DNA from 2 places in the Paenibacillus sp. BGI2013 genome. Region 2 is predicted to be linked to the other one. Evidence: riboswitches for the same ligand, from Rfam matches in the RefSeq annotation. Region 2 holds a riboswitch; the other holds the start of a gene.
The links. Region 2 has a riboswitch for FMN ahead of ribD (bifunctional diaminohydroxyphosphoribosylaminopyrimidine deaminase/5-amino-6-(5-phosphoribosylamino)uracil reductase RibD). Riboswitches for the same ligand answer to the same signal wherever they lie in the genome.
Positions count from the first base shown of each region.

Region 1 (15,891 bases), 490 kb from region 2:
TGTTCAGATCAAGGTCATCGACGTTCAGGTTCACGACCTCCGACACCCGTAAGCCGGAATTCAGAATCAGGCTGGCAATACAGGCGTCCCGTTCTTTGTTGATTTCATGGGAGTATAGGGCCTGCTTATTCTTCTCCATATCGACAGCGTAACCTTCAAGAATATAGCCGATGAATTCCAGCAGCTCCTCTTCCTCCAGAATTTTACCTTTGAGTTTGGCAGCGGTGTCCTTGGGTTTATGGGTACGCTTGATCTCGATTTTGGCCATAATGTTCCGCTTCAGCAAAGGATAAAAGTCTTCATCTTCCGCAATCTGGCTCAGGTAATGAAAAAGGGAGCGAAGGGAAGAGAGCTTGCGAGATACGGTAATTCTGGAATTGGTTCCTTCCCGTTTGGTTGTAAGAAATAACCGATAGGCGGTAACCGAATCCATGCGAAGGACTTCCAGTTCAGTCAAGGTAACTTCTTTATTAGAGCTTGCCTCGGATAGCCCCTCTGCTCGCAACCATCCGAAGAAAGCTTCGTAATCTCTCAGATATTCGAGCAGGGTAGAGGGGGACAGGTCAGGCAGCTTGTAGTCCATGAATTGCTGAACGAACCAAGGCATGGAAGGTAGTTTGTCATCCAGCTTGCGTCGATCAATCTCTTTTTGCACGTTGGTCAAGTTCGACACCTCCATGTGAAAAACATATAAGATTAATATTCAATTTAATAGTATTCTATGCTCTAGTGTACCATAATTTACATGCTCACAGCTTGTTCACCAAAGCAGGCAGTAAGTAGGGTATGCTTCCTTGCCCTTCGGCGCGTAAACCTTTAAAGTAATTAGTATACGTAGAGCAGAGGAGGTGAACCGGATGAATATGAAAATAGAACTGGTTCCCCGGGAACGCAGTCAGGTGATTCGGCATTTAATGCAATTTTATCTATATGATTTTACCAAATACCTGAATATTGATGTGGACAGTAACGGCATTTTTCCGGAATATCCCGGTCTGGAGGCATTCTGGGCAGAAGAGGACCGCAAGTTTCCTTTTTTGATTACAAGTGATGGGGCACCTGCAGGGTTTGCTCTGGTGGAGAAATTGGAGCCTGGTAGTAAGGATAATGACTACTATTTGACTGAGTTTTTTGTGATGCAAAAATATCGGCGCAGTGGGGTGGGCACTCGGGCAGCCTATGAGCTGTTTAAACGTTTTCCAGGAAGATGGAAAGTGACCCAGGTTCGTAACAATGTCATTGCGCAGGCGTTCTGGCGAAAAATTATAGGGGATTATACCGGAGGCCGCTTTCGAGAAAAGTTCCATCCGGAACTGGGCAATCCAAGCCAGTATTTTGTAACCTGATTCCCATCGGGGTTTACCTACATATAAAGCATTCTGCTTGAATGCTGAAATAAAGAATCTGATGAAGGAGTGAGTGACATGAACGTACCCACATTCCATCTCGATGGACAGACAGCACTGGTGACAGGTGCAGGGAGAGGGATCGGAAAAGCAATTGCGATTGGACTTGCCCAGTCAGGCAGTGACGTTGTACTTGTATCCCGAACGATGAAAGAAATTGAGGAGACAGCAGCCTACATCTATGAACAGACAGGGCGTAAAGCGCTAGCTCTGACTGCGGATGTGACATCAAAAGAACAAATGGAAGAGTCGTTTCAAGAGGCAATCTCGGAGATGGGTAGTCTGGACATTCTGGTGAATAACGCAGGTATGAACATACGGACACCAGCACTTGAAGTAACGGACGAGCAGTGGGAGACCATCATGCAGACAAACTTAAAATCGGCTTTCTTCGCTTCGCAGTTGGCGGGTCTGCATATGAAAGAACGTGGGACTGGGAAGATCATTAACATCTCTTCGGTAGGCGGTCACACGGCTTTGCGGACAGGGGTTGTATATGGCGCGACCAAAGCTGCGTTAATTCATATGACCAAAGTGCTCGCACTGGAATGGGGCAAGTATGGAATCCGTGTCAATTCAGTAGGGCCATGGTATTTCCGAACACCTCTGACTGAAAAACTGCTGGATGATCCCCAGTATTTGCAGGAAATTGTAAGCCGTACACCGCTTCAGCGAGTGGGAGAACTGGAAGAAGTGGTAGGGCCGGTTGTATTCCTGGCATCAGATGCAGCGGGATACATAACGGGTCAGACGTTATTGGTTGACGGTGGAATGTCCATTTATGGCTTTTAAATAAATGAAGTTGGTTGCAGTTTGGAAAAGTGGGTGGCATAACCAAATCATGGGTAATAACATAAGGGAAGTTGAAGTTAATCTGTATTTCTATTTATCTGTACCCAATTCACTGAACTTGGAGGAAGATAACCATGGAAACGCGCAAGTACGGTAATACTGGCATGAACGTAAGTACACTTGGATTTGGCGGAGCGGAAATAGGAAAAAATGTATCCAAAACGGATGTAGCGACATTGCTGAATAGTGCCCTGGATGCTGGATTAAACGTGATAGACACGGCTGAATGTTACGGTGACAGCGAGGAATTAATCGGCGAGGTGTTGTCATATCGGCGTGATGACTACTATTTGTTCACCAAATGTGGACATGCTGCCGGGATCGAAGGTCCGGATTGGGATGCCAAAGTACTGGAGCAAACGATTGACCGTAGTCTGAAAAGGCTGAAAACGGACTATGTGGATGTTATCCATTTGCATAGCTGCTCCGAAGAAGTACTCCGACAAGGAGCAGTGATCGAAGTGCTACAGCGTGCCAAGGAATCAGGTAAGACCAGGTTTATCGGATACAGTGGGGATACAACAGATGCGCTATATGCGATTCAGACCGGAGTATTTGACAGCCTGGAGACTTCATTAAATATCGCAGATCAGGAAGCAATTGATCTTACGTTGCCTGAGGCAAGAAAAAGAAACATGGGTGTCATCGCCAAAAGACCAATTGCCAATGCGGCTTGGACGTATGATACACTTTCGGAAGAGGCTTATCCATTTATATACTGGAAGCGCTTAAGTGAACTGAACTATGGTTTTCTGGGTGAAGATGCCCAGGCAGCGGTGGAAACAGCACTGCGTTTTACGCTAAGTACCGAAGGTGTAGACACAGCTATTGTAGGAACAGCCAAGCCCAATCGCTGGCAACAAAATGCTGATCTTGTGGCTAAAGGGCAACTCCCACAGGAATTGTATGATGAAATTAGAGCACGATGGAAAGAAATCGCCGGAGCAGATTGGACTGGCCGGACTTAAGTCAGAAATATTAGCGAAGCCGCCATATGGCGGCTTTTTTATGACCAACATAAAATATTTTCAACATATGAAAAATTCACAATAACTTTCGGATCAGGGGCTGCGAAAAATTTTAGGGAATAATGTCTATACGTCAGCTTAGTTCAAAACGGGTGACAAAGGATGAAAGAGGAAAAATCCCAGGAAATATCCCTTCTTATAAGCGACTAAATTTATAAAAAACGACGAAGATATTGAGAAAATACGAAAAATAGGCAATCTACGTTCAATGTAAAAGAAATAACGACTGAGTTATAATATTTCAACATATGAAAAATTCACAATAGAGAGATCATTTTCTCACCTTAGTTACCATCTCTCATATGCCACATTCACGCACCACCAAGTTTAAAAGGAAAACCATTCTAAGCGATTGAAGTCAACCCCTTTTTTTGCGAATTTTAATCAAATTGAAAATATATCTTTATGAATAATCTCTAAAAGCATACACCTTAAATTCATTATCAGAATAATCTTAACATATTAATTATTATGTAAACTAATAATAATTCTTTTGGTAATACAGACATAAAACCTCCATGACCTGTAAATCGTAAGGGGATAAGGCAGAAGGAGGAACTTCATGAAAAGTCAGCAACACCGTAAAAACGACGACGAAAAACTAAGTTGGGTCAGCCTATCCTTGTTTGGCGCGGGTTGCACACTGGGAACGGGATTTTTTCTAGGGACCAGTCTGGCGATTCATTGGGCCGGCATATCTGTACTTGTATTGTTGCTGCTCGCTGCTGCGGGCACTTACTTTGTATTTGTTGCGCTGGCGCAGATGACGGCAGATGATCCTAAGGAAGGTGCTTTTCGAACGTATGCGGGCGAAGCATTCGGACCTTGGGCTGGTTTTGGTAGTGGATGGATGTACTGGTTCTCTGAAATGCTCATCATGGGCAGCTCATTAACGGCACTTGGGCTGTTCTCACAATTCTGGTTTCCCAAGTTTCCGCTATGGGCATTTGTTGCGATCTATGCCGCTATAGGTCTGTTCATTGCTGCACTGGGAGCAAAGGGATTAACCAAAACGGAGAATATTCTTGCTGTAATCAAACTTGCTGCAACGGTTGCATTTATAGCTATAGCAGGAGCGGCTTGTCTGGGTTGGTTACCTGTAAAAGTCACACCCGAGCAATTGAAGAATGAATGGTTCCCGCATGGGGGTAAAGGGGTATGGACCGGTTTCATTTATGCATTCTTTGCTTTTGCCGGGATCGAGGTTATGGGCCTGATGGCAGCTAACCTGAAAGAACCAAAAGATGCAGTGAAATCAGGTCGAGTGATGCTATTATCGGTGAGTACACTCTATGTGATTGCAATTGCGTTGATCCTGTTGCTTGTGCCTTCAGTTCAGTTAACTCCAGATGAAAGTCCGCTTGTCAAAGCCATGGCAACCATTGGATTCACTGTTGTGGTCCACATTCTCAACGGAATTCTGATTATAGCCGGATTCTCGACGATGGTGGCTTCGTTATATGCCATTACGTCCATGTTGGTGAAACTCGCAGAAGATGGAGATGCACCAAAACTGTTCACGAAGACCTGGGGAAAAAAGGACATACCACTTCAGGCATTGTGTTGCACAGCGGCTGGATTAGTCCTGTCTACTTTGATGGCATTATGGATGCCCAAGAGTTTGTTTGAATATGTGACGACAGCAGGTAGTCTGGTATTAATGTATACATGGCTGCTCATCTGCATCACGTACATTAAAAAAATGAAGCCCGTGAAGTGGAATCGCATCAAAGTATGGATTGCCATAGTATTAATTGTAGCTGCTGTGGCTGGGACAGCGATGGAAAAAGCCAGCAGAACGGGTCTGCTGGCAAGTGTGGGACTTTTGGTGTTCCTTGGGATCATCACGTATGTTGTTCATAAGGTACGTGGCTCGAAAGCATCGCAGTCAGCACCATCCAAACCATAAGCAACTCTCAGCAACTTTCGTGGAGGTCGTACAACGGATTATGAGTGCTTTAAGATTATTTCGTCAACTTGCCTAAGGCTTGCTTCATCCGCATGAATGGACATTTGGAAGGTGTCTGCTCATCATCAGGCAGGAAATACTGTTTCCATTCCAGATTATCCTGCTGACCATACCACATCAGCGAAGGGTGAGCAGGTACAGCATCATATGCAGCGAGACGTTTGCGAATTAAGGTTTTCATTTTACGGCCAAGAGGGGTGTTGTCATTAATGGATTCGAATACCCACCGTGGTTGAAAAGCAAACATGAGATAAGGAAAATGCCGGCTGGCTCGGAGTTCATGTGCAGGAGTTGCACAAAAACAAAAGTAAGGCTCTCCGCCAAAGCAAAACTCCCATGATGAATCATGAGGATCGGTTGAAATATGTTCCGGCCACGGCTCGGTATCGTGTGAACTTACCCGATTGAGCATTTGCCAGAATAACGTCTGATATTGCTCTACCGTTGTATGATCTTTCAGATCACTTGGCGTCTCACAGATCACAACCATGGAAGCGTAATGACCGGTGTCTCTGGAGACAGGACCATATTGTCTAAGCAGATCGGCCATATCTTCGGCAGCATGTTCAGATCGGGGGTCACACGTAAATCCGTACCTCAAATGTCCTGACAGAAATCCCATTCGTCCAGGTACACATGGATACGTATTATCTTCGTCGGCGATCATTTTACCAAATTGCGAATAAGCGTCCTGCTGCCAAGATGGAAGACGCTCAAACAAGGTGTTTATTTCGTCGGCACTATACAGCTCCGCCATTGATTCCCAACTCCATTCCACATGATACCGTTACAGTATTAATGTGGGGGAAGTTGGGTGACTGTCCAGCCTGATTTTGTTGTCAGAAAAATATGGAACGTACAGCTTCGTACCCAAAATACAAACCAAATCCGATCAGGCAGATTCCCGAAATGATAGAGATCCAGCGCAATACATTCTCACTGCTATGTTTGTGGAATCGACTGGCCATGCCAGCCATAATGACATCCCACACCAGAATACCAATGAATATGCCTGAACTGTAGAGCAGCAAATGAGCGGTATCCGTATGTTTCACAGTTGTCGCGAGAATAGAGCCATAGATCCCAAGCCAAAATAAAATATTCAGTGGATTGGACAGGGCCATCAAAAATCCGGATATAAATGATTTTCGAACAGTTGCTTCCGCAGTAGATGTACCCTGAATGCCTTGCTTTAGCTTCGAGAGCGTTTCCACTCCCGTGTAAATCAGAATAAAACTGCCAAATGACCAGAGAAAAGAGCGCATGAACGGCGTGTCCAGAAAATGGGCAACTCCAAAATAAATCAGCAGCATATACACCAAATCTGCAAACATAGCTCCGAGTCCTAGAATCCAGGCATGCATGAATCCGTGGCGGGCTCCACGGTCGAGTTGGGCGGCGTTAATCGGACCGATTGGAGCGGACAATGATATTCCCAGAATGATATAACTGAACAGTACAGACATAAACACGTTCACTCCTTAACGGGTTCGATGAATTGTACCAGTCGTCACAGAAAATGGGTACAAGTCATCGTATTCCCGCAAGGAGTGAATTAGAACAAACTACTTTTATCTCATACTGCGTCAAGGCCTTGTCATTCTGTTAAAGTTCCACATCCAATTGAATAGGGGTGCAGTTGTATCCGTTGCATGAGCTTTCCTCACAAGGACAGGCGGAGAGCCCAATTGTGAGATCCATTAATGCCTCCATCTCGATATAATCACCTGCACGAGAGTCGGGAGCTACAACATCAATCTTGCCTTCACTGTCTACAACGGACTTCATAAACAGGTTAAATGGATAGTGTTGATCCGGCGGTAAGATTCCGAAGGGTTCTAGTGCCGTGTTCAGATTGTGATAACAACTGGCGTGATCCTTTTTGTCGTATAACACCTCATACATCTCTGGACGACAAGCAGAGTTGAAGAAATCATGTACCCCAACGGTGTCACGGACAATCTTGAGTAAAGGTTGATACTGATTGGAATATACAAATTGTCCTGGTTTAATTCGATAAGTACGCAATACGTCCATTGTCACGCCGGGATCCAAGCGATGGTTAGCATCCGTAGCATCATATGCCACAAAATCAATGACTTGCTGTCCCTCCAGATCCGTTATGCGTAGTAAAGAACCCTTGCTTACTTTCAGGGCATATCCCGTTTTGGCTGGGATACGATAAGACTGTTTATGGCGCTGATTCGTATTCATCCGTCACATTCCTCCGCTACTTTTTGCTTTCAGTATGCGGAGCAGATGAAGCTTTCATGCACTGTTATGGCGCCGTACTCTACTCAGGCAGGAACATCCAATGGTGAATTTAAACACAAACCACATTATATGCCTTTATGCTGGGAACAGTGGATTACCTCTCATCCCGATCCAGAGGTCTGATTGTTCAAGCTGTCCAGCCAGATGTAATAACCAATCTTCGCGTCCCTTGGTTGCCATCACTTGAACGCCCATTGGCAACCCTTCAGGTGTCATATGCAGAGGTACACTTATCGCAGGCTGACCTGTCAGATTCGCAAGCTGGGTGAACGGTGTATACGTAAGACTTGGCTCAAACATTTCATAGATGAGTTGCTGCTGCTGGGTCTTGTCCAATTCACTAATCCGCATTAGGTTACGAATCTGTTCGTCATGAGGCGTTAATTCACCAATCTTAGGCGCAGGAAAAGCATTAACAGGTGTGACGTAGAAGTCATAACGCTCGAACAAAGTGGACATCTGGGCTGCAGCTACATCCCATTCAGCTAAGCTATGTACAAATTCCGCAGCGGACACCTTTTTGCCTGCTTCAGCCAGAACCCAAGATTCAATCTCCATATCATCGGAGGTCAGAGCCCGGCCCATGGATCGTTCCATGGAAGAGATCATCGCAGCCATCTCACCGCTGTTCATCATGTAATAGTTCTCCATCAACCGAACTCCATTGACTGGACTCAGTTTTTCTTCAACATGATGACCTTGATCTTCCAACCAGCGAACGAGCTTGTATACAGACTCTTTGGCTTCTGCGCTGACAGGTGTTCCCACGGGCGAATCCGTTGTGTATGCAATTTTCAGTTTGCGTTGATGTGGATAGCTCATATCAGCCAAGTAACTGCCTGGAAAGAGTGGAGCATGGAACGCAGCTTCGGGCTGAATGACTTGTAACGTATCAAGCAATGCAGCACTGTCCCGAACCGAGCGAGAGAGGGCAAAATCAATCGATGCGCCTTGCCATTGACGACCAACTCCCGGTCCTACAGGTGTGCGCCCGCGGGTTGGCTTTAATCCAAACAATCCGCTAAAGGAAGCCGGGATACGAATCGAACCTCCTCCGTCACTGGCTCCGGCAAGAGGAACAATACCCGAAGCTACAGCAGCAGCGGCACCACCACTCGAACCACCTGGAGAGTGGTTGATATTCCATGGATTGCGAGTGGGACCATGAAGACGGGGCTCGGTAATATTTTTCAAACCAAATTCAGGCGTATTGGTATGTCCTATGAAGATAAAGCCTGCATCACGGAGTCGAGTGACAAAATTGGAATTGCGCAATGCACGATGCTCGCTGAACAAACGGGAGCCTGAAGTCAGAAATTCACCTTCCAAGGATTGCGAGATATCTTTTAGGAGCAGGGGAACACCGGCAAAAGGTTGTTCTCCAGGTCGAACCAAACCGGCTTCCTCCCGTGCACGAGATTCATATGTACGAATAACCGCATTAAGTTGCGGATTTACTTCTTCAAGGCGTGCAAACGCCGCTTCAAGCATTTCAACCGGGGATACTTCCCGGAATCGGATCAGTTCAGCCAAACCTACGGCGTCGTAGGAGGTATATGAGAATGAAGACATTATGATCGTTCCTCTCTGAATATAATTCATCTGTTTATTCCATATGTCATCGTACCACCGGATTAGACAAAAGACAAAACATAGAAGAATCGTAGTGCGATGATATGCATACTCGTTATGAGGTTGGAGGGAAAAGAGGGGGATTTGCATTTGCGATATGGAAATAAAGCACAGGGTTAATAGCTCATATTACTAATTGAGAAAATGAACGAGTAATATCGAGTCATGGAAATAAAAAACCACTGCTCATCTAATTTGATGTGCAATGGTTTTATTTTATATTTGACTATTTGTTTATATGTGGACCTCAGATATATCCACTTACTCTGTACGCAGCTTCGGTGCAGCATCGGCCGCAGTTGATGATCTTTCCTGCTGTCTGGAAATGGCGAAGAGGGCCACCCAGATCAGGATAAAACCAAGCAGTTGCTCCCATGTAATCAGTGTACGGAAAGCAATCCAGTTCACCAACACACCGGCCATCGGGAAGCTAAGTTCTGCGAGAGTTGCAACAGAGGCTTTGGTTGACGACAGACCTTTGTAATACAACAGAAGACTGAGCAAACCTGGTAACAATGCCTGACCGAGAATGTTGAGGATGACAGCGGTCTGTTCACCCGTTCCGGACGGAAACGTCCATGCTGCGCCTTCGTTCCACGTCATAAAGATCAGGAGCGGGAGAGCAACGACAAAACGAAGAGAGGTGACCGTTTCATAACGCGCCTGACCCAGCATCAATCGTCCCATAACGGTTGAACCTCCCCATAAGGCAGCAGCCCCAAGGGATAACAAGCTTCCAGCATGAATCCAGTTGTCCCAGTTACCTAATGGCAATGTGAAGCCAAATGTAAGCAGGTACGTTCCTGCTAATGCTATGAAGAACAATCCACCGAAGCGACGTGGCAACGTTTCTTTTAATAACAGTTTAGCCAGCACGATAGCGAAGAGTGGTTGCATTTTTTGCAATAAAAGCACCGTATTCGGATCGTTATGTGTTAGTGCCATGGTGAACAATACCGTTGCGAGTGCTGATCCTCCCCATGAGATAAAAATCACGGCAATCCAGTGGCGAGCACGCAGGTTTTTCAGATCAGCCCGAAATTTCCACAGTACGGGAATGGCAATAAGACTGACGATGATATGTTCCACCAGTACAATCTGCGTGGATGTCATTGTATTTAGCAAAATAATGCGGAAGAGTGGGTCGACACCCCATAAGGCGGCGCCGAGAACTACAAGCCAGAATCCGGTATTACTTCGTTCCTTGCGGTAAACAGGTGATGCTGCTGATGTCTTTTCCATATTCAGGACTCCTTCGTCAGAACACGGAATCTTCAGTTGGCAAAATCGACAAAAGCCCCCGTTTTGGTATATACCAAATAAACGGGGGCTCATCCAAGGACATGCGTCAGGAAAGAGGCCTTCCCGTGAACGGCATGTCAATGTGTTGATCTTCTCTCATCCGGACTGTACCGTCGGCCTTGGATTCACACCAAGTCAGTCGCTGAATGTCCTTCGTTAAGAACAATTAGCGAGTCGCGGGCTGGTTCCGAAGAACATCACCGCCGGTTGGGAATTGCACCCTACCCCGAAGATCCTATTCAATTATATAGTGTGTTGAACAAGCTGTAACATTAATAAGTTCATCTTATTCCTGTAAGCGCTAGCAGTTCAAGCATTTTTTTTAGAAAACGATTTTCCAGCTTCCTTGCTGTCTGCGAAGGAGCACGATCTGGCCTGCGTGATACGCATCATGGAGTACCCAGCGAGCCAGTTCGTGTGCCCATTTCTCTTCGGAGTCCATATATGCGGCTTCAAGATCAGACTCTTGTAGTGCAGCTAATTGATCTCGCAACTGCTGGGCTAATCGAGTTGTACCCTGCATCAGTGTATTCCAACCAGCTGCATCCGTTGCATCTCCCGGATTCCCAAATGTGTATTCATTGGAGTCTACAGCAGGAAGGGTAGGCTCCTTACCTTGCATGCGACATAATAAGCGATGGTTGTAATAATACATATGGTTAACCAACTGCCAGATGCTTAATCCCCCTGAGGGTGGAATCCAGGCTGCTTGTTCTGCTGTAAGGCCCTCCAAGGATTTCGACAAAGGTACAATCCAATTACATTGATCCCAAGTATCATCCTTTTGAATAAGTAACACATCTAGTGCTGTTGTGTTCGTCATTGCCTTTTCCTCCTTGCGTATAATTGTGATAGGTGATGTAACTAGCTAAAACTGATTAATGAGGTTACACTTAATATAACACATCAAAGATGAGTTGTAACCTTCTTTATTTACTTAGATGGTTACATGAACGGAGGTATATGTATGGACAGATTATGGACCGATTTTGTAAACAGCGATTATCACGATTGGCGTGGGGGAGATCGATCGGAGGACAGACTTGGGAAGGCGAACTGGCAGCAAGATTTTCTGGAACGATGGCAACTTAACGCTTCTGTCCCTGCATCTCCAGAAGAGGAGTTGTCGATGAGAAATTTCAGGAATGAATTGATAGCTCTTGGAGCCCGCTTATCTTCTGGAGCATCATTAACGGATATAGAAAAACAATGGTTGAACGGCGTTATGGAATCAGGGCATGTGAGAAGGACATTGACTACAATTGATCAGGAACTGAAACTCAAACTGGTAGCTGTAGAAACACATTGGCATCAGGTTATGGCTGAGGTAGCTGCTGATTTTGCCATGACTTTGGTGGAGGGAGAAGGCGGCAGGATTCGGATCTGTGATAATTCGGATTGTCGCTGGATGTTCTATGATGATACCCGAAGCAGAACACAGAAGTACTGTGATGATAAGATGTGTGGCAATCTGATGAAGGTCAGAAGATTTCGGGCGAAACGCAAATTCCAAAATTGATAAATACTAACAATAACTATATAATGTATATATACTAGCGAAAAAATAGTCAGAAGCAGTACAGATTCGTAAGCAGGATGTGATCGTCTTTCAAACCAAAATAGATGGGAGATGTTTCTTGTGCGGACAAGTTATCTGTTGAAAAATGGCTGTGTGTTGTCGATGGATGCTAAAATTGGACAGTATAAGAGGGCGGACGTTCTGATTCAGGATTCACTGATCATGGCGGTTCAGCCCGACCTGGATATTCCGGATGCGGAGATCATTGATGCTTCATCGATGATTATTATGCCTGGGCTGGTGGACACGCATCGGCATATGTGGGAATCACTTGTCAAAACAGCGGGAACCAACTGGTCGTTACCAGTTTATTTGCAAAATCTCTATTATGGTGCGATGGGAAGCAAGCTCCGCCCACAAGATAGTTATATTGCCAACCTGCTCGGTTCCTTGGAAGCGCTTAACGCAGGAGTGACGACAGTAATGGATTGGAGCATGCCATATTCCCCTGACCATACGGATGAACTGATTCGTGGACTTCAGGATGCTGGCATTCGGGCGGTATTTGCTCACGGATTACCTGGTGAGACGGACTACTGGAATCGGGATAGTCAACTCACGTATTCGAATAATGATGTGAGAAGAGTCAAAGAACGTTATTTTTCATCACGGGATCAATTGCTTACTTATGGGCTTGCCATTCGTGGTCCGGAGTTCAGTCATTGGGATACAACCGTGAAAGAGATCGAGCTAGCACAAGAACTGGATGCGATCTGTTCCATGCATGCCGGATTTGGCAGTTGGGGATCTGTGGATCGCTCGATTAGCCACTTGTACGAAGCGGGACTCTTAAGTCCACGGGTGAATATCGTTCATGGCAACACCATGGGCATGGATGAATACAAAATGCTGGCAGATAGCGGCGCTTCCTTGTCGGTCACACCTGAGGTTGAAATGATGATGGGGCATGGATATCCAGCCACCGGCTATTTTCTTGAACATGGGGGAACACCTACACTTGGTGTAGATGTGGTGACGTCTACAGGCGGAGATATGTTCTCGCAGATGAAGTTCGCACTTCAAGCTGAACGATCCAGAGCCAATGAACAACTTTTGCAGCAGGGTGAGATGCCTGGTGAGTTGAACTTGCAGTCCAGCCAAGTGCTGAGATTTGCAACTTCAGCTGGTGCCCAAGCGTTGGGATTGGAGCAGAAGGTGGGTACGTTGACCCCAGGGAAGGAAGCGGATCTGATCATGATTCGTACCACCGATCTGAATATGTTCCCCGTTCATGATCCAATCGGCGCTGTTGTGCAATTTGCCAATCCATCCAACGTGGATACGGTCTTTGTGGCAGGTAGACTTGTGAAGCGAGAGGGTAAGCTGTTGAATGTTGATCTGGATGCGATTCGTCATGCGGCGATGCAGAGCAAAGATTATTTGTTAACCCAATACCGGATGTCAGATGCAGAGAGAATTGCTTTCTCATAATTTACTTTTTCATAAAAACCTGAAATGAAGTCAGTTTGTATTTTTATATACACCTCTACCTATAGTAAGAAATGAAGGGCCGCATAATGATATGTGGCTCTTTTACATGCCTTCATATCGTGGAATTAGACAGGATAAGGGAGGAAGATACAGCGGAAAAAGACGAAAAGAGCTCTCTTTTTCTTAACTTCAGATAACAATGAACCAAAGATGTTTTTCGCGGGAAAATAGGCTCATAAAAACTGCGCATAATATAAATTATACGCAGTTTTGTTTTAAATCCATTTTCATATTCAACCACGTGCAACAGATCATGATAAATTTCGCGGAAAAAGAACAAAATAAGTGATCTACAAAAATAAATTTAACCAAGCAACGCGATAACGTGTAGAATTCGATAGGTTTTTATAGGTGATCGATAAGATAGAACAAATGACTTTTTCATAGAACAGATGGGAAGCCATCCAATCGCTGCTACATCCATAGCACATATTGCACATTCAAGATTCATGACGAGAGGAACATGACTATGCGTGAGAACAAACAACGATCTTCATTATTTCGTAAAAAACCAATTGCCTCCGGGGGCGATAACAGCAGTGCATTGAAACGGGCGCTTGGTCCGTTGGACTTAACCACACTCGGGGTAGGTGCGATTATCGGCACAGGGATTTTTGTGTTGACTGGTGTAGCTGCCGCAACGTATGCCGGCCCGGGACTTGTACTGTCATTTTTACTGGCAGGTATCATATGTGCATTCGCGGCATTGTGTTACTCGGAATTTGCATCAAGCATACCGGCATCGGGTAGTGCGTACACGTATAGCTATACGGCTTTTGGTGAAGTTATTGCCTGGATTCTGGGATGGGATCTGATATTGGAGTATGGTTTTGCTAGTGCGGCGGTAGCCAGTGGCTGGTCTGGATATTTCCAAACGTTATTGTCCGGATTCGGACTGGAGTTACCCCATGCGCTAACGAGTGCGTTTAGCCCGGAAAAGGGAACCTATTTTGACATCACAGCTGCGGTCATTACGTTAATTATCACTTTTCTGCTTACCCGAGGGGTGAAGGAGGCGGCTCGTGCGAACGGCATCATGGTAGCGATTAAAATTATTGTTGTGCTGATCTTCATTGGTGTAGGTGTTTTCTATGTAGAGCCAACTAACTGGCAGCCATTTTTGCCTTTTGGTATCTCAGGTGTAACAGCTGGAGCAGCAACCGTATTTTTTGCTTACATCGGATTTGATGCGGTCTCCACAGCGGCAGAAGAAGTTAAGCAGCCACAACGGGATTTGCCGATTGGAATTATTGCGTCACTGGCAATCTGTACCGTTCTCTACATCGTTGTATCGTTGATCCTCACAGGGATTGTGCCTTATAACATGTTGAATGTAAGTGATCCAGTTGCGTTTGCATTTGAATTTGTTCAATTGAAGGGATTGTCTTGGATTGTATCTCTTGGAGCGATTGCCGGCATTACGACCGTATTGCTGGTCATGATGTATGGTCAGACACGTCTGCTCTATTCCATGTCTCGTGATGGCCTGCTGTCACCTGTCTTCTCCAAAGTTAGTGGCAAGAGTCAGACACCAGCGGTAGGGACATGGGTTGCGGGCATTATCGTGGCTCTGTTCTCCGGGTTCATCTCGTTGGGACATTTGGCGGAGCTTACGAACATCGGAACGTTGTTTGCTTTTGCAGTTGTAAGTCTGGGCATTATCGTATTGCGTAAAAATAACCCGGATCTCAAACGCGGATTTCGCGTTCCACTTGTGCCACTGATTCCGATTCTGAGTGCCTTGGGTTGTGTATACTTAATGACACGCCTTGCAGCGCTGACATGGATTACGTTTTTTGCTTGGTTGATCATCGGATTAATTATCTACTTTGCGTATGGAAGGCATTACAGTCATCTGAATCCGGCACGCCGGATTGAGAGTGCTTTCAGAGCAAAGGATAAATAGATTAGTTGAGAACGTCTTTAACCGAGAACATCTTCATTTTTCCTCATTTCGTATCGCTTAGGCGAAGCGGCATGGGGATTTTTTTTATATAGAAAGATAAAGGAAGATAACAGCAGGGGAAGGTTGGAATTTTCTTCATATATGGGTAAGTAATAAGGGACGTAACCAACTTAATCATGGGGCGGGGTTGCGGCTAAGCCAAATATGAAATATATTTGGGGATGTGACATGCCATCAGACATAAGAGAGGGGATGTATCATGAACACACCATTACATACGAATTCAGATCATCAAAATGCAGCTTTTGGATTTGCATTAGCTGACTCATCCGTACTTGCAGAGGCACAATTAGTTGTTTCACAATCAGGAGGTGCAGGTGACCTACAGTTAGATATTGATCCGCAGCGCCTTCTGAAGGATGGACGTAAAGTATCTGTCATTGCACAACAGT
Region 1 covers NZ_PJFA01000003.1:768,076-783,966, forward strand. Annotated here, with positions in the region: gene xerS (tyrosine recombinase XerS) at 1-664, opposite strand, end outside; gene CXK86_RS10825 (GNAT family N-acetyltransferase) at 858-1,346, shown strand; gene CXK86_RS10830 (SDR family NAD(P)-dependent oxidoreductase) at 1,425-2,198, shown strand; gene CXK86_RS10835 (aldo/keto reductase) at 2,333-3,226, shown strand; gene CXK86_RS10840 (amino acid permease) at 3,849-5,195, shown strand; gene CXK86_RS10845 (YqcI/YcgG family protein) at 5,251-6,012, opposite strand; gene CXK86_RS10850 (LysE family translocator) at 6,095-6,721, opposite strand; gene CXK86_RS10855 (DUF1989 domain-containing protein) at 6,861-7,469, opposite strand; gene CXK86_RS10860 (amidase) at 7,605-9,101, opposite strand; gene CXK86_RS10865 (DMT family transporter) at 9,423-10,403, opposite strand; FMN riboswitch at 10,548-10,701, opposite strand; gene CXK86_RS10870 (DinB family protein) at 10,786-11,286, opposite strand; gene CXK86_RS10875 (CGNR zinc finger domain-containing protein) at 11,431-11,982, shown strand; gene CXK86_RS10880 (amidohydrolase family protein) at 12,094-13,473, shown strand; gene bcaP (branched-chain amino acid transporter BcaP) at 14,003-15,439, shown strand; gene CXK86_RS10890 (hypothetical protein) at 15,699-15,891, shown strand, end outside.
Region 1: it holds a riboswitch for FMN, as region 2 does, so the genes downstream of both, CXK86_RS10865 (DMT family transporter) here and ribD (bifunctional diaminohydroxyphosphoribosylaminopyrimidine deaminase/5-amino-6-(5-phosphoribosylamino)uracil reductase RibD) in region 2, are expected to answer to the same signal.

Region 2 (15,891 bases):
AGAAATTACGCCGCATACCCTTCGTCATTCGTTTGCAGCACACCTGATTGCCAATGGGGCGGATACACGTGCGGTTCAAGACATGCTGGGTCACGTGGAGCAGCCTGGACAACAATATGGCAATCATGGTCGCAAAACCATGAAAGAAATCTATGAAACCCATCATCCGAGGGCAAGATAGATTTTGACGCATGGCATTCACAAATAAATGCGGAACATTGGGCCGATTTAGGATAAAATAAATTGAATACATCCAAACGCCGTTATACATAAGACGGATCGTTTCAACTCAAGGAGGAACATACATCGCATGACAGCATTAAACCAACAAATGATTTCGGAAGCAGCATCTTATATTCAAAGCAAAAGCTCCATCAAGCCGGAAGTAGGTTTGATTTTGGGTTCAGGTCTTGGCGTACTGGCAGAACTGATTGAAGATGGCGTAAGTATTGCTTATCAGGATGTTCCGCATTTTCCAGTGTCCACAGTAGAAGGACATGAAGGTGAACTATTGGTCGGAACCATTAAAGGTCGTCCAGTCGTGATGATGAAAGGCCGTTTCCATATGTACGAAGGATATGGTCCGGAATTGACAGCTTTCCCGGTACGGGTTATGAAAGAACTGGGTGTAAGCAGCCTGCTTGTAACCAATGCTGCAGGCGGCGTGAATACGTCGTATGAAGCTGGAGACTTGATGCTGATCTCGGATCACTTGAATCTCACAGGCAAAAATCCACTGATCGGACCAAATGACGCTGCACTGGGCGTGCGTTTCCCGGATCTGTCCGAAGCATATAGCCGCCGTTTGCGTGCGCTGGCGAAGGATACGGCTGCATCACAAGGTTTTAACGTACGTGAAGGGGTATACGCAGGTATGCTCGGTCCGAACTATGAGACACCTGCAGAGATCAGAATGCTGCGTACACTGGGCGCAGACGCAGTGGGCATGTCCACTGTATCTGAAGTGATTGTGGCACGCCACGCGGGCCTGGAAGTACTCGGTATTTCCTGTATCAGCAACATGGCTGCCGGAATTCTGGACCAGCCACTGTCACATGATGAGGTTATGGAGACGACGGAACGTGTGCGTGAGTCGTTCCTGGCGCTGGTAGTGGCAGTTATTCCACAAATGTAAGCAAGATTTGAGTAGATAAGGTTACCTCTTTGGATGAGAAATCATAGGGGGGTAACCTTTTTTTGTTGTGTTGAACGTACGGTTACTCATTCCTTGAGTGCAGTGCGTTTTTTTTGGCTATGACCACATTTTCAATAAAAGTTCGGGAAATCATGCTTTACATGGAATAATTTACTGGAAACGGGCCGACAATGATTAGCAGTACATGCATGGAACATGCAGTAAGCAAGTCATTTGAGGAGGTAACCTTGTGAAGAAAAGAATAATGGCATCGTTCATGACCCTTTGTATCCTGCTGTCCCTTATGGCATCAACAGCATTGGCTGAAGAAACACCGAAGGCAGCGGGAGGAACTGATCTGGCCCCGTCGGCGCGCTCTGCGATCTTAATGGATGCAGACACGGGAACGGTCATTTATGAGAAAAACAGTCATGATCAGCTGCCTCCAGCGAGCATTACAAAGATTATGACCATGCTGCTTACAATCGAAGCGATCGACTCGGGTAAGCTGAAGCTGACCGACAAAGTAAGAACAAGCGAGTATGCAGCTTCCATGGGCGGTTCGCAGATCTTCCTGGAGCCTGGGGAAGAAATGACGGTAGATGATATGTTAAAAGGGATCGCGATGGCTTCGGGCAATGATGCCTCGGTAGCGATGGCTGAGAAGATCGCTGGCTCGGAAGAAGCCTTTGTACAGCTGATGAATGAGCGTGCGAAGGAGCTTGGCATGAAGGATACTCATTTTGCCAACTGTAACGGCCTGCCGGTCGATAATCATTATTCTTCCGCCCATGACATTGCCGTCATGAGCCGTGAACTGTTGAAGCATTCCGGGATTACGAAGTACACCGGTGCATATCAGGATTACCTTCGCAAAGATACGGAAAAGCCATTCTGGCTGGTGAATACAAACAAGCTGGTTCGTTTTTATGAAGGGGCAGATGGTTTGAAAACAGGTTACACATCCGAAGCGAAATTCTGCTTGTCCGCAACAGCGTCCAAAGATGGACTGCGTGTCGTTTCCGTGGTACTCGGTGAACCAAATACCAAAACACGGAACAGTGAAGTGTCTTCGATGTTTGACTATGCGTTTAGTCAATATACGATGAAGGCGCTCTACAAGGCAGGGGATCTGCTGGGTAGTCTGAAGATCGAAAAAGGTGAAGTTGCCGAATTGCCTCTGAATGCCACGCAAAATTATAGTGTGCTGATGCGCAAAGGAGCCAAATCCAACGACATCCGGCATGAATTGCTGGTTGCCAAAGAATTGAAAGCTCCGATCAAAGCCGGGCAAAGTATAGGTAAACTGGTGGTTTACCAGGGCAACGACGTCATTAAGGAGTTCGAAATTCAGGCTCCGCAGGATGTGAATAAGGCTGGCTGGTGGAAGCTGTTCAAGCGGACAACGTCCAACCTGTTTGACTAAACGGCGATTTCTGCGAGTTGCACGTATCCTTCGAACATATTTTGTAGTTAAATAGGGGTTTTCTTCTAGTTTTGTCGGGGGGCAGGAAAAGCCTTCGGAAGCGTAGAAATCCTTGTTCTAAGACAGGGAGGAGAGTGAGCAAACGTGAACTTGCATGTGGAAATGGAACACCATCGCGGGATTCTGATTGTACGATTATCCGGGGAGCTGGATCACCATACAGCTGACATGGTACGGATGCAAATGGATGAAGCCATCCAGCGGAGACAAAGCGAGCATCTCGTACTCAGCCTGAAAGATCTGCAATTTATGGACAGTTCAGGTCTGGGTGTCATTTTGGGAAGATACAAGCTCATTAAGAATAAAGGTGGCAAGATGGTGGTCTGTGACGTCAATTCGCCAGTGTACCGTTTGCTGGAAATGTCGGGTCTGTTCAAGATTATGCCGATATACGAAAATGAGGGAACTGCTCTCTCAGGTCTGGAGGTCGTCTCATGAATGAAGGAACAGGGACAAATTTCATGAATCTGCAATTCGCGGCCAAGTCAGAGAATGAGTCGTTTGCACGGGTAACCGTTGCTGCGTTTATCTCCCAGCTTGATCCAACGATGGACGAGCTCAGTGACCTGAAGACGGTCATTTCGGAAGCCGTGACCAACAGCATCATCCACGGATACAACAACAACTCCGAAGGTGTTGTGTCTATCCAGGCCGAGATTCGGGAAGACATGATTACAATCATCGTGGAAGACCGCGGTGAAGGAATCGAAGATCTTGAACTCGCCAAGCAGCCGCTATATACGTCCAAACCCGAACTTGAGCGGTCGGGCATGGGCTTCACCATTATGGAAAACTTTATGGATGAATTCGAAGTCAGCAGTGAGCCCGGCAGAGGCACCTCCATCAAGATGAAAAAAAGGATTGAATCCAAGAAAGCATTGTATAATTAGGGGTTGGTGTTCTTATGGATGCTGAAGTGAAACCATCTTCACAGACCTATTTGGACGATGCCGAGGTCAAACGGCTGATTGCGCTCAGTCAGTCGGGTGACCATGTCTCACGGGATACGCTGGTGAACTGCAACATCAGACTCGTCTGGTCCGTCGTACAGCGTTTTATGAACAGGGGATATGATCCGGAAGATCTGTTCCAGATTGGTTGTATCGGTCTGCTCAAGTCAGTGGACAAATTCGATCTCAGTTATGACGTGAAGTTCTCAACCTACGCGGTACCGATGATCATCGGAGAAATCCAGCGATTCCTGCGGGATGACGGTACCCTGAAGGTCAGTCGTTCACTGAAAGAGATGGCGAATAAAGTCCGCAAAAAAAGGGACGAACTGTCCAAACATCTGGATCGTTTACCAACGATTAAGGAAGTTGCCGCAGAGCTGGGGGTAACTCCGGAGGAAGTTGTATTTGCCCAGGAAGCGAACAAACCACCGACCTCCATCCATGAGACCGTATTTGAGAATGACGGTGATCCCATCACGTTAATGGATCAGATTGCCGACGAGTCTCAGGAACGTTGGTTTGACAAGCTGGCTCTGAACGAAGCCATCGGTGGTCTCAGCGAGCGGGAGCGATTAATCGTTTATCTTCGGTATTACCGAGATCAGACCCAGTCCGAGGTTGCCAGCAGGCTGGGAATATCTCAGGTGCAGGTATCACGTCTGGAGAAAAAAATACTGCAATCCATCCGCGACCAGATCGCGCAGTGATTTCATGGGTTGCACCAACAGTATTGGCGTTTATACACCAATATACAACAACTAACAACCTTCTATCGCGCATTATGGCGAGGGAGGTTATTTGTTGTTAATACGGGGAGATCCCGAACGATTGGACTGCATGACCAGCATCATGCCAAGAATACATGCCATACCAATCCATTGATAGAAGCCAAAAGGTTCATGGAGCCATATGACGGTTGTTCCAACAGCAGCAAGCGGCTCTGCGCTCCCAAGCAAGCTAGTTTCCTTGGGTGTAAGACTTTTGAGACTCGCAATATAAAACCAAAAAGCAATCATGGTTCCAAAAAGGATCGTAAATATCAAATAACCGTAGGTTTCGAGCGTGATGCTAGCAAAATTCATTTTCCAAGGCGGGTGAATAAAACTCATTCCCAAACCAGCGATGATCATAGCCCAGCCAACCACAACAAGTGAATCGAATTTTTTAATTAGTTGCACGGCATACAGCGTATAAAATGCAGCTGAAACCCCGGATAATATGCCCCACATCACTGCGAGCCAGGAGACAGATAACTGCGTGAGTGAGCCGTTCGTCAGTAGGAGAAAACACCCACCGAGAGCCAGAACGGCGCATGCAAGGTCATTGCGTGTAAGGACAGACTGCTTACGGAGTGCGATGTAAATCATGATCATGACAGGGGACAGGTACTGTAGGAGTGTAGCCACCGCTGAATTGCCGTGTTTAATGGATGCCATGTACGTATACTGAACGGCAAGCATGCCCACCAATCCAAAAATGATCAACTGCCCAGCGGTTTTTTTATTTCTCCATACATCAAAAATCTGAAATCTTCCATTTGTAAACGATTGAATAACCAGTAATAGTAACCCAGCAATCAACAATCGTACAGTGACATACCAATTGACCTCAATTCCATCCAGCTGAAACAATTTTTGAGATACCGTCCCCCCAATGCCCCAGCAGATGGCTCCCGTCAGAACGAGCACGATGCCTGAAATTTTGGATTTTGCAGAAGTTGTCATTCTTGTTCGCCTCACCTTAAATATAAGAATAGTGTTATATTAAAGAGAAATACGATACATTTATATCAATATTACACTTAAAAATATAACTATATTGAGATGAGGGCCATGCAGAAGATCGAATTTATCATTGATCAACATTTGAAAGAAATGACGCAACACCGTACCGATACATTATCTATAGCCTGTTATGAGACAACCATTGTTAAAAATGTTCACGGACATATTCCTCTCCACTGGCATGATGAATTGCAGTTTGTTGCCGTTCTTCAGGGTAAGGCGTTGTTCCATATCAACGATCAAAAGATGATTTTGTCCAAAGGTGACGGGGTTTTTATCAACAGTGGAATAATGCATATGGCCGAAGATCACGGGGTGAGCGAGAACTGCATTTATTTATGTCTGAATTTGTCCCCACATGTTATCATGCCTTCGGATTTGTATATAAAGTACGTACATCCATATGTAACAGCAACTAATTTGCCTTTTCTGTATATCGAAAGAGCTAACGCTTGGGGAGAACAGATCCTGGATGTTATTTCACGGATTAGAAAAGAGTTAGTGCACCAAGTTCCTTTTTACGAAGTGAATGTTGCTTCTGCGGTGCTTAATATGTGGAAACTGCTGATTATGAACGGATATTCTCTTGAACATGATCCATCAGAGATGAGCAGAAACAACCGAATGAAAGACATGTTGCAATGGATTAATCTCAATTATGCCGATCCAATTAAGCTTGAAGATATTGCAAAGGCCGGACAGTTAAGTCGATCGGAGACTTGCCGTTATTTCAAGCAAATCCTGAAAACCACACCCATGCAATATGTGATCGAGTACCGCATCCAAAGAAGCATTGAACTATTGCAATCCTCCAAGCGTAGCATCACCGAAATTGCCTATGAGGTCGGTTTTAACAGCACGAGTTATTACATTAACCAATTCCGCAAAACAATGAATTCAACCCCTTTACGATTTAGAAGGGAATTGAACAAAAGAGAAAAAGAACATAATTCTTGAGTTATTGTATATGATCCGTGACCTATCTACCAATACCGAAGAGTCGCCCATACGGCGACTTTTTTTGATATGTAACAAAATGCTCCGCACTCGGTTGCGCCTCAAGTCGGTCAAAAGGAGCGAAACGTGCATCATTGTCTCCAATTTTCTACACAGTTGTATTCTAAGACGCATGCAGAAGACAAACTCCAACGTCATAGAATTTTGAGCCAAATAACCCCCAAAAGCTCTTCTTTTAATTCCCTTCTGCCACCTCCCCAGCATATTTATTTCAAACGTTTGGAAACGGGAGGACGATGGGCAGCGGAGGGATGGAATCGGTCAAAAGGAGCGAAGCGTGAGGGCTCACCTAAGGATACATAAGCAACGCAGGCGGCAGATTAGACCTGAAGAAGCGAAGCGTTCGCCTTTGTCTCCAAATTTCTAACACTTAGAAATCAATAAAAAGAATTTGGAGACAACAGCGATCAGAAGGTTGGTCTGCCGTCGTAGTGTCTGCGTGTATCCTCCCCCCGAGCAACAGTGACCAATGACCGATCCATCCCGCAGCGCCAACTCAGCCTTCCACCTTTTTTCCAACCCGTTTGTAATAAATTTGCACATTCTTCAAATACTAACCTAAATTACGCAGTAAAGGAGTGCTATGGATGTCCCAGACACCCACTCCAATGGTCTATATTCGTCTGCGCAGCCGTATTCGCATCCAGAGGGGCAGAGCAGTCAAGCTTGGAGACATTGCACATGTACTGACCTCTTCAGAAGACCAAGAGGGCAGGCTATTGGAGCTTGAACTGCTAAGCCCTGGACCAGAGGATGGCAATCTGATCCTCATTGATATATTGCAGATTATTCCCCAAATTCGGCACATCTTGCCGGAGGTAAGTGTGGAACTGATAGGATCAGGCCATACGTTGGTTGAAGTCATTGCGGGAAATGGTCAACCTTCCAAGTCTCTGTTCATATTGGTTTGGCTGCTGCTGTTCTTCGGATCGGCCTTAACCATTATGAATTTTCATGCCGATGTGAACATGCAGGAAGTACAGATTCGAATTGTGGAGATGCTCACTGGGCATCGGGACGAACATCCCTATCTGTTCCAAGTGGCGTATTCTATTGGTATTGGATTCGGAATGGCAGTATTTTTTAATCATTTGTTTAAGAAAAAATGGAATGAGGAACCTACCCCGCTGGAAGTAGAGATGTTCCTATACCAGCAAAATGTAGATAAATATGTGGTGATTGAAGAAAGTGAACGGATGCACGAGCAGGAACGCAGGGAGATGAATGCGGATGAGCGTTCTTAATGGAGCAATCAGCATTGTATTGGGTATTGCAGGGGGGATTGCCGTAGGGAGCGGCGTAATTGCGCTCATTCTGGTGCTCGATATGATTCCCAGGTTGGCTCAACTTACGCAATCGTATGACAAAACTCACTGGTACGAAGGGGCGCTAATTGGTGGTTCACTGCTCGGGACGGTGGCGGACTTCTGGCATTGGAAAATGCATGGGGTGCTGCTGCTCAGCCCGATCGTTGGTTTGTTCTGTGGCGTGTTCATCGGTCTGCTCGCCGCAGCGCTCACTGAGGTACTCAATGTACTGCCCGTGCTAGCCAAACGATTGGGCATGAAACCTTATTTATTTGGATTACTGCTCGCCATGATTTTGGGCAAAATGACAGGTTCCCTGTTTGATTTTTTCATATATCAGCGGTAACTCGTGGCCATAGGAGGATGGAAGATGGATGAACGAACGGAGCACACAGGCCAGGAAAATAGTGAAGGTATAACGGAAGAGATGTTACACAAGTCTGCTTATGAGATTCAGAAGGAAGAAGAGGAGAAAGCGTACAATAAGAAAAAACAAAATGAGATGTCCGACAGCATTGAGGAATCCGTACAATATTGGCAGGAAAACGATGATATCTCCCCACGCATGAGTGAGAACAGATATACACTGCAACAGGTGCTGGGGCTTGGAGAATCGTTCGACGTGAATATGAGGGAAATGGTCCTAGGTGGTAAGCACGTTGGATTGCTGATGATCACCGGCTTCGCCAAGGATGAGATTTTGCTTGAAGTCTTGAAAAGATTAACCTATCTCACGCCGGATGACGTCTCAGGACATGCACTCAAATCCTATTTTGAATGTTACATTCCCCACATTCAGGTGGAAAAAGTCGAGAAGATGAGTGCTGTCATCAACAAGGTCCTTACCGGTATGAGCGCAATGTTCGTTGAAGGAGATCGCTCGGTCTTAATTATGGATACACGGAGTTACCCGGTTCGTTCACCAGAAGAACCTTCATTGGAAAGGGTGGTCCGCGGTTCCAGAGACGGCTTTACAGAAACGCTCCTGACCAACGTGACCTTAGTGCGTCGCAGAATACGCGACCCTGGACTGAAGTTTGAGATCATGCAGGTGGGTCGGAGAACACAAACGGATGTCTGCGTGGTGTACATTGACGATATTGTGGATAAAGTGCAGGTGGATTCAGTCCGGGAAAAAATTCAGCGAGTGGATATCGATGGTATTCCGGCCGCCGACAAGCAGCTGGAGGAAGCGATTATCAACAAGGGCTGGAATCCGTTCCCACTCGTTCGATATTCGGAACGACCGGATGTTACAGCCTCCCATTTGCTGGAAGGGCGAGTCGTCATTTTCGTAGACACTTCCCCGAGTGTGATGATTCTGCCTACGACCTTTTTCGACCTATGTGAGCATGCGGAGGAGAACAGACAGACGGCCTTAATGGGAACGTATTTACGATGGGTCCGTTTTGCAGGGATTCTCATCTCGTTGTTTTTGCTACCACTATGGCTTCTGATGGTTATTGACCCTTCGATTAAACCGATGGGACTCGACTTCATTGGTCCGCAGGAAAATGTAAAGTTACCACTGATTCTACAGTTTCTACTGATCGAACTAGGCGTCGATTTATTACGGATGGCAGCGGTCCATACGCCTACACCTCTGGCATCGGCTATGGGCTTAATCGCGGCCATTCTAGTCGGGGATATCGCGGTGAAAACAGGATACTTTGTCAATGAGGTTGTGCTCTATATGGCCATAGCAGCCATCGGTATGTTTGCCACGCCGAGTTACGAGTTGGGTCTCGCCAATAGGCTGGTCAGGCTGGTTCTGCTAGTCGCTGTTGCGATATTCAAGGTTCCGGGGTTGGTCGTGGGCTGTACATTACTCATATTGGCGCTCACCGTTCACCGGTCGTACAATTCTTCGTATCTCTGGCCTTTTATACCGTTTAATGCAAAGGCCTTGGGCAACTTTTTATTCCGGCTTCCGCTGCTGGAAAATAAAAAACGTCCATCATTCAATAAAACCCGTGACAACACCAAAATGTCCGATGATCCGGACGGGGAACTGCAAAAAAGTAAAAAACACAAATGATCTTCCGAAAAATCCATTCATCTCGCTGCCTAATTTGATATACTGGTGTAAAATCATTGGAATATCAATTGTTCCAGTATATAAAAAGTGAGGAATGCAGATTATGTATTTACATGGTACAAGTAAAATAAATGCGCAAGGGCATCTAGAGATTGGCGGAGTTGATGCAACAGATCTGAAAGAACAATTTGGAACTCCCCTGTACGTTGTGGACGAGCAATTGGTTCGTGAGCGTTGCAGAGAGTACATGGAAGCATTCCGTGCTTCCGGACTTGGCTTCCAGGTTGCTTACGCAAGTAAAGCATTCTGTGTAATGGCGATGTGTGCCCTTGCAGCTGAAGAAGGACTTTCCTTGGATGTCGTATCTGACGGTGAACTGTTTACTGCACTGCAAGCAGGATTCCCGGCTGAGCGCATTCACTTCCACGGTAACAACAAAACGCTGGAAGAGATCGAAATGGCTCTTGATGCAGAGATTGGATGCTTTGTTGTTGATAACTTCAATGAATTGCATCTGTTGCAGGCTGTAGCAGCGGACAAAAATCGTAAAGTAAACATTTTGCTTCGTGTGACGCCTGGTGTTGAGGCACATACGCATGAATATATTTCCACAGGTCAGACGGATTCGAAATTTGGATTCGATATCGGTAATGGTACGGCATTTGAAGCGATTGACTTGGCTTCCAAGCAGTCTAATCTGGTATTGCTCGGTGTGCATTCCCACATCGGTTCCCAGATCTTCGAAGTTGAAGGCTTCCAGATGGCGGTTCAACGTGTTGCTGAATTTGCAGCAAGTGTATATGAGCGTCTTAATGTTGCTTTCAAAGTGGTTAACCTTGGTGGTGGATTCGGAATCCGTTATATCGATGGAGATACGCCACTTGAAGTTGCACAATACGTGAAGGCTATTACAGATGCCGTTAAAAATCATTTTGCTCAAATCGGCTATGCCGTACCTGAGATCTGGGTTGAGCCAGGCCGCAGCATCGTGGGTGAAGCGGGAACAACGCTGTATACCGTTGGAACAAGCAAAGACATTCCAGGCGTGCGTAAATACGTTGCCGTTGATGGTGGTATGACCGATAACCCACGTCCTGCTTTGTATGAATCCAAGTATGAAGCTGTGCTTGCCAACCGTGCGAATGAGGCTGCTCAGGAAACAGTATCTGTTGCGGGTAAATGTTGCGAGAGTGGCGATATGTTGATCTGGGATCTGGACCTGCCAAAAGTGGAAAGCGGCGATCTGCTCGCTGTAGCTTGCACAGGTGCGTATAACTACTCCATGGCGAGCAACTACAACCGGATTCGTCGTCCAGCTGTTGTCTTTGTCAAAGACGGTCAAGGGGATGTCGTGGTACGCCGTGAGACGTATCAAGATATCATCCAGAATGACCTGGTACCAGCGCGCATTGGAAAACAGCCAGTAACTCGCTAATTCGTCAAAAGATAATGCGATTCTGCATTATTCAAGATATAGGGATTTTGCAGTTGAAGCAGATGAAAAGGGAACTTCCTTTTTTGTCTGCTTTTTGCGTATTTGAGCTAAATCATGAAAAAAAGTTGCCGTTTTTTTTGCGATCCAGACATTTTCGGTGTACACTAAGAAAAGTGCTGTAATGCTTGGCCCAGGGTCATGCGTTCTGGCACCATTAACGATGGTCAATACGAAAGGAGTCATTTACATATGGCGAAACAAGCGAAAATTAAATTGGCAAACGGCGGAGAAGTTCTGATCGATCTGTTCGATCAAGAAGCTCCAAACACAGTAGCAAACTTTGAGAAACTGGCTAACTCCGGTTTCTACAATGGTCTTACTTTCCACCGCGTTATCCCGGGCTTTGTAGCTCAAGGCGGATGCCCTAACGGTTCCGGTGCAGGTGGCCCAGGTTACACAATCAACTGTGAAATTAACCCGAACAAACATGAGCGCGGAACACTTGCTATGGCACATGCTGGCCGTAACACAGGTGGAAGCCAGTTCTACATCTGCTACCAACCGCAACCACATTTGGATGGACAACATACTGTATTTGGTAAAGTAACTAAAGGTATGGAGTTCGTGGACGCTTTAGAAGGTAAAGACAAAATGGAAACTGTTGAAGTTGTAGAAGCTTAATACCTTCACCTTAACTGGATCCAAACATGAAGTGCTTCTTTTAATAGAAGCACTTTTTTTATTTTTTACATACTTCAAATCGATAATTAGAAAGGATGAATATAACCTTGGATATGGTTACTCAGCTAAGCTTGTTAAAACAAATTTATAGTGAGCGCACGTTGTGGGATGAAGAATTGCAGGCATCGCGCCATGTCGTTCCGGATAGTCTATCCGTAAAGGATCGAGAAGCGCTTGAGGCAGCCGGGCATGAACCGAATCGCTTTGTACGTCCGCAACATGATGAAACGATTACTGAGCTGAAAAAAGTTGCGAACCAATGGACGATCAATGATGCAGCGCAGGCCTTTGTATCCTCTTTGTGGTCAGCACCCATGATCTGGCGTTCGTTGCTTACAGGCAAGCTTATTGCGAGCAGTATGCCAAGTCATGAACATACGCCATATCCATCTTCGAACACTTGTAAGATCTGCGGATTAAGTGTGGATCAAGCAACTGACACAACGCTGCAATGGTATTGGCGGATGACCAATGGAACCCCGTTGGACGGTGATCCTTTTGGATGCGTGTTGGCACTTCGAGAGCTGGCTACCGCGCAGGAGCTTCCAATACCCAATGAGTACGACCGCTGGACATTCCGTGCGGTGTTAACGGTGCTGCGCGAATTACCTCCCAAAACACGTTACAGCAAGGCAGCAGTAGCGCTCAAGAAGGAACGTCTTTTGCCTACACAGAAGGAATATGCCTACCGTGATTTACTTGAGACGTTAGCTCTGATTGGCATATTGGATACGCAGGAACATCCTGGAATGATCACGGAATTCACCTCATACATGCAGCGTGACGCACGCCCCAATGTGCGGGTTGAAGTGCAGGCCCCTCTGGCGTGGTGGGATTCATCTGTCGGAATTAATGAGAACAACCTGAACAAGATATTTCATGATTTTGATCTGAATAATATATCACTTGCGGATAAGCCTGGTGAGAGTCCAGCTGTAAAGGACACGATCTTAGGGGCATTGGAGAAGAAGAGAAGTGTTCGCGGAAAAGTACCAAAGGCATCACCTGATGCAGGTACCGGGGAGGTACAGTCTGGAGATGTGTATGCTGTTCGGGTCCGGGAAGGTGTATGGGTGACTGTATATTGTCATGAAGTCAGAGACAAGCGCGTCATCGTTGAATATCTGGATGGAGTCTTCCCAGAGATGCCGGGAAAAGCAGATTTGCATGGGACGTTTCGACCGAGAGCGAATGGACGCTGGAAATGCTCGGCTATTGCGATCGATTCCACAAGTTGGGTCAGAAGGGTGGCAAGAGAGTTCCCGCTTCCGACTTCGCCCCTGCAAGAACCTGATCGCACTCCATTCCATAATGCCAAAGAATTAAAGCATATGGCGAGCTGGTGTTTTCCTGATATGTAGAATGATGCGATGGATGTGAAATAGGCCTCCAAGCCAAAACCGTGCCTCTTTGAGAGGAAGCGGTTTTTTGTTGTTTCTTAGCTTATTAAAAGTTAGTATGTGACAAAAAGGAACAAAAAACAATTGATTTTTTGGCATTAAAGTGCTAACATCCAAGTAATAACGAAAGCAATCCTTCAGGGCAGGGTGTAATTCCCTACCGGCGGTGATGCAGGAAGTGTAAGGACCTATGGTGTCCAGCACTTGATGCAAAGTCCGTGACCTGTCTGCCATTGGCAGATGGCTGATCTGGTGTAATTCCAGAACCGACAGTATAGTCTGGATGGGAGAAGGAGAGGTGCAGACCTAACAGGTTTGCATTCAGCAGGAGTATTGCTGCACAGTCACAATTTGTATTGTCTTGCACTGTGCAGGGAAGATCCGGTTACGTCGGACAGTTCCATACATATGCCGCACTATAAAAGCTCTTTACCTGTAATTGATGTTCATTAAGGTATGTGTCTATTTTCACTTGCCCGAAATGAAGTTTTGGGCAAAGTGTTGGCGTGCTGTATCCATTTCACTCCTGCTGGTGACATTTGTCTCTCATCATCCCCATCGAACTGATTGTTCGACGGGGATTTTTTAATAAACAAGACTTTAAACCGCGGGGTGAACGGATTTGGAAATGATCAATGATGAATTTTATATGGCACTGGCATTGGATATGGCGGAACGAGCACAGGGACAGACGGGGATTAATCCGGTTGTTGGATGTGTAGTTGTGAAAGAAGGCCGTATTGTAGGCCTGGGGAGCCATCTGAAACGTGGAACCGGTCATGCAGAGGTGCATGCACTTAACATGGCAGGCAGTGATGCAGAGGGAAGTACGGTATACGTTACACTTGAGCCTTGTAGTCATTATGGCAAGACGCCACCTTGTAGTGAACGCCTGATTCATGAAAAGGTGAAACGTGTTGTGGTGTGTTGTGAAGATCCAAATCCGCAAGTATCCGGCAGGGGTATAAGCATGCTTCGTCAACAAGGCATTGAAGTTGAAGTTGGCGTACTGCGTGAGCGTGGAAGACGCATGAATGAAAAGTTCATTAAATTTATCACAACGGGTCTACCTTTTGTGACACTGAAGACGGCTACTACTCTGGATGGCAAAATTGCTACTCGCAGCGGAGACAGCAAGTGGATCTCTAACGAGCCCGCTCGTGAGATTGTGCATGCCCTTCGTCATCGTCACCAGGGAATCATGGTTGGCGTCGACACGGTAATCGCCGATAATCCGGAACTAACAACCCGTTTGCAAGTCGAAGGCATTAGTCCAGTGCGCATTGTAGTGGATTCCAAGTTACGTCTTCCCGTAGGTGCCAAAATGGTTAAGGATGGTCTTGCTCCAACATGGGTGCTGACAACAGACGAAGCCAGTCCTGAAGCTGCTGAACGTTTGGAAGCCTACGGCGTCGAAATTATACGCTGTGGTCCTGGACCACGTGTGGATCTGTTAAACGGACTTAGCAAGTTGGGTGAGCGTGACATTGGTTCAATTTTGCTTGAAGGTGGAGGCACCTTGAATGGAGCCATGCTGGAGGCAAGGTTGGTCGATCGACTGCTCATGTTTATCGCTCCGAAGATTGTAGGCGGTTATGATACACCTGGAAGCTTCCGCTTCGAGGGTGTGGAACGTATGAATCAGGCGATTCAATTGAATCAGTTGGAGATTGAACAAGTTGGAGATAATATCAGCATTGGCGGTATTCCGGTGTGGCCTGAATAAATAAATGGATTTGAAAGTAGAAAGTTAGGTTCTTTATACTTGAAAAAGGGAGGCGGCAGCATGTTTACCGGTTTGGTGGAAGAAGTCGGTCAGATCCGGCGTATTGGTCGGAAAGGCGAAGCGATGGTCCTGAATATCGGAGCTTCCGCCATCATGGACGATCTGAAGATTGGTGATAGTGTAGCAGTGAACGGTGTGTGCTTAACTGCGACAACGCTCGAAGGTGGAGGTTTTACCGCCGATGTAATGCCTGAAACCTATCGCCATACCAATCTCAGTCAGCTGCAATCTGGCAGTAAAGTTAATCTGGAGCGGGCCATGCAATCAGGCGGTCGTTTTGGCGGACATATCGTTCAGGGTCATGTCGATGGTACTGGAGTGATTGGCAGTATAACACGTGATCAGAATGCAATTGTGTTTGAGATCAAGCCTGATGATCACCAGTTGTTCAAATATCTGATCCCCAAAGGATCGGTTACACTGGATGGCATTAGTTTAACCGTTGTCCATACATCGGATACCGCATTCACGGTTTCCATTATCCCGCATACCATTGGTGAAACTGTACTAAATGTGAAAAAGACAGGGGATACCATTAATATCGAATGCGATATTTTGGGCAAATATGTGGATCATCTGCTCCAGTATGGGAGAGGACATCGGGAGACGGGTGCTGGCAAGCCGCGCAGTATCAGTGAAGATTTTCTCTCCAATCACGGATTTGCATAAATAGAGAACAGAAATTAACTGGAGGTGGACCAATGTCAGAACAATCCATTCTGGACACAATAGAAGAAGCCATATATGATCTCATGCGTGGTAAACCCGTCATTGTTGTGGATGATGAAGATCGGGAGAATGAAGGCGAT
Region 2 covers NZ_PJFA01000003.1:281,271-297,161, forward strand. Annotated here, with positions in the region: gene CXK86_RS08630 (tyrosine recombinase) at 1-181, shown strand, start outside; gene CXK86_RS08635 (purine-nucleoside phosphorylase) at 311-1,135, shown strand; gene CXK86_RS08640 (D-alanyl-D-alanine carboxypeptidase family protein) at 1,440-2,561, shown strand; gene spoIIAA (anti-sigma F factor antagonist) at 2,706-3,059, shown strand; gene spoIIAB (anti-sigma F factor) at 3,056-3,511, shown strand; gene sigF (RNA polymerase sporulation sigma factor SigF) at 3,526-4,281, shown strand; gene CXK86_RS08660 (DMT family transporter) at 4,369-5,298, opposite strand; gene CXK86_RS08665 (AraC family transcriptional regulator) at 5,407-6,315, shown strand; gene CXK86_RS08670 (stage V sporulation protein AA) at 6,963-7,619, shown strand; gene CXK86_RS08675 (stage V sporulation protein AB) at 7,600-8,028, shown strand; gene CXK86_RS08680 (spore germination protein) at 8,053-9,720, shown strand; gene lysA (diaminopimelate decarboxylase) at 9,824-11,155, shown strand; gene CXK86_RS08690 (peptidylprolyl isomerase) at 11,405-11,836, shown strand; gene CXK86_RS08695 (hypothetical protein) at 11,968-13,257, shown strand; FMN riboswitch at 13,426-13,595, shown strand; gene ribD (bifunctional diaminohydroxyphosphoribosylaminopyrimidine deaminase/5-amino-6-(5-phosphoribosylamino)uracil reductase RibD) at 13,919-15,022, shown strand; gene ribE (riboflavin synthase) at 15,083-15,751, shown strand; gene CXK86_RS08710 (bifunctional 3,4-dihydroxy-2-butanone-4-phosphate synthase/GTP cyclohydrolase II) at 15,784-15,891, shown strand, end outside.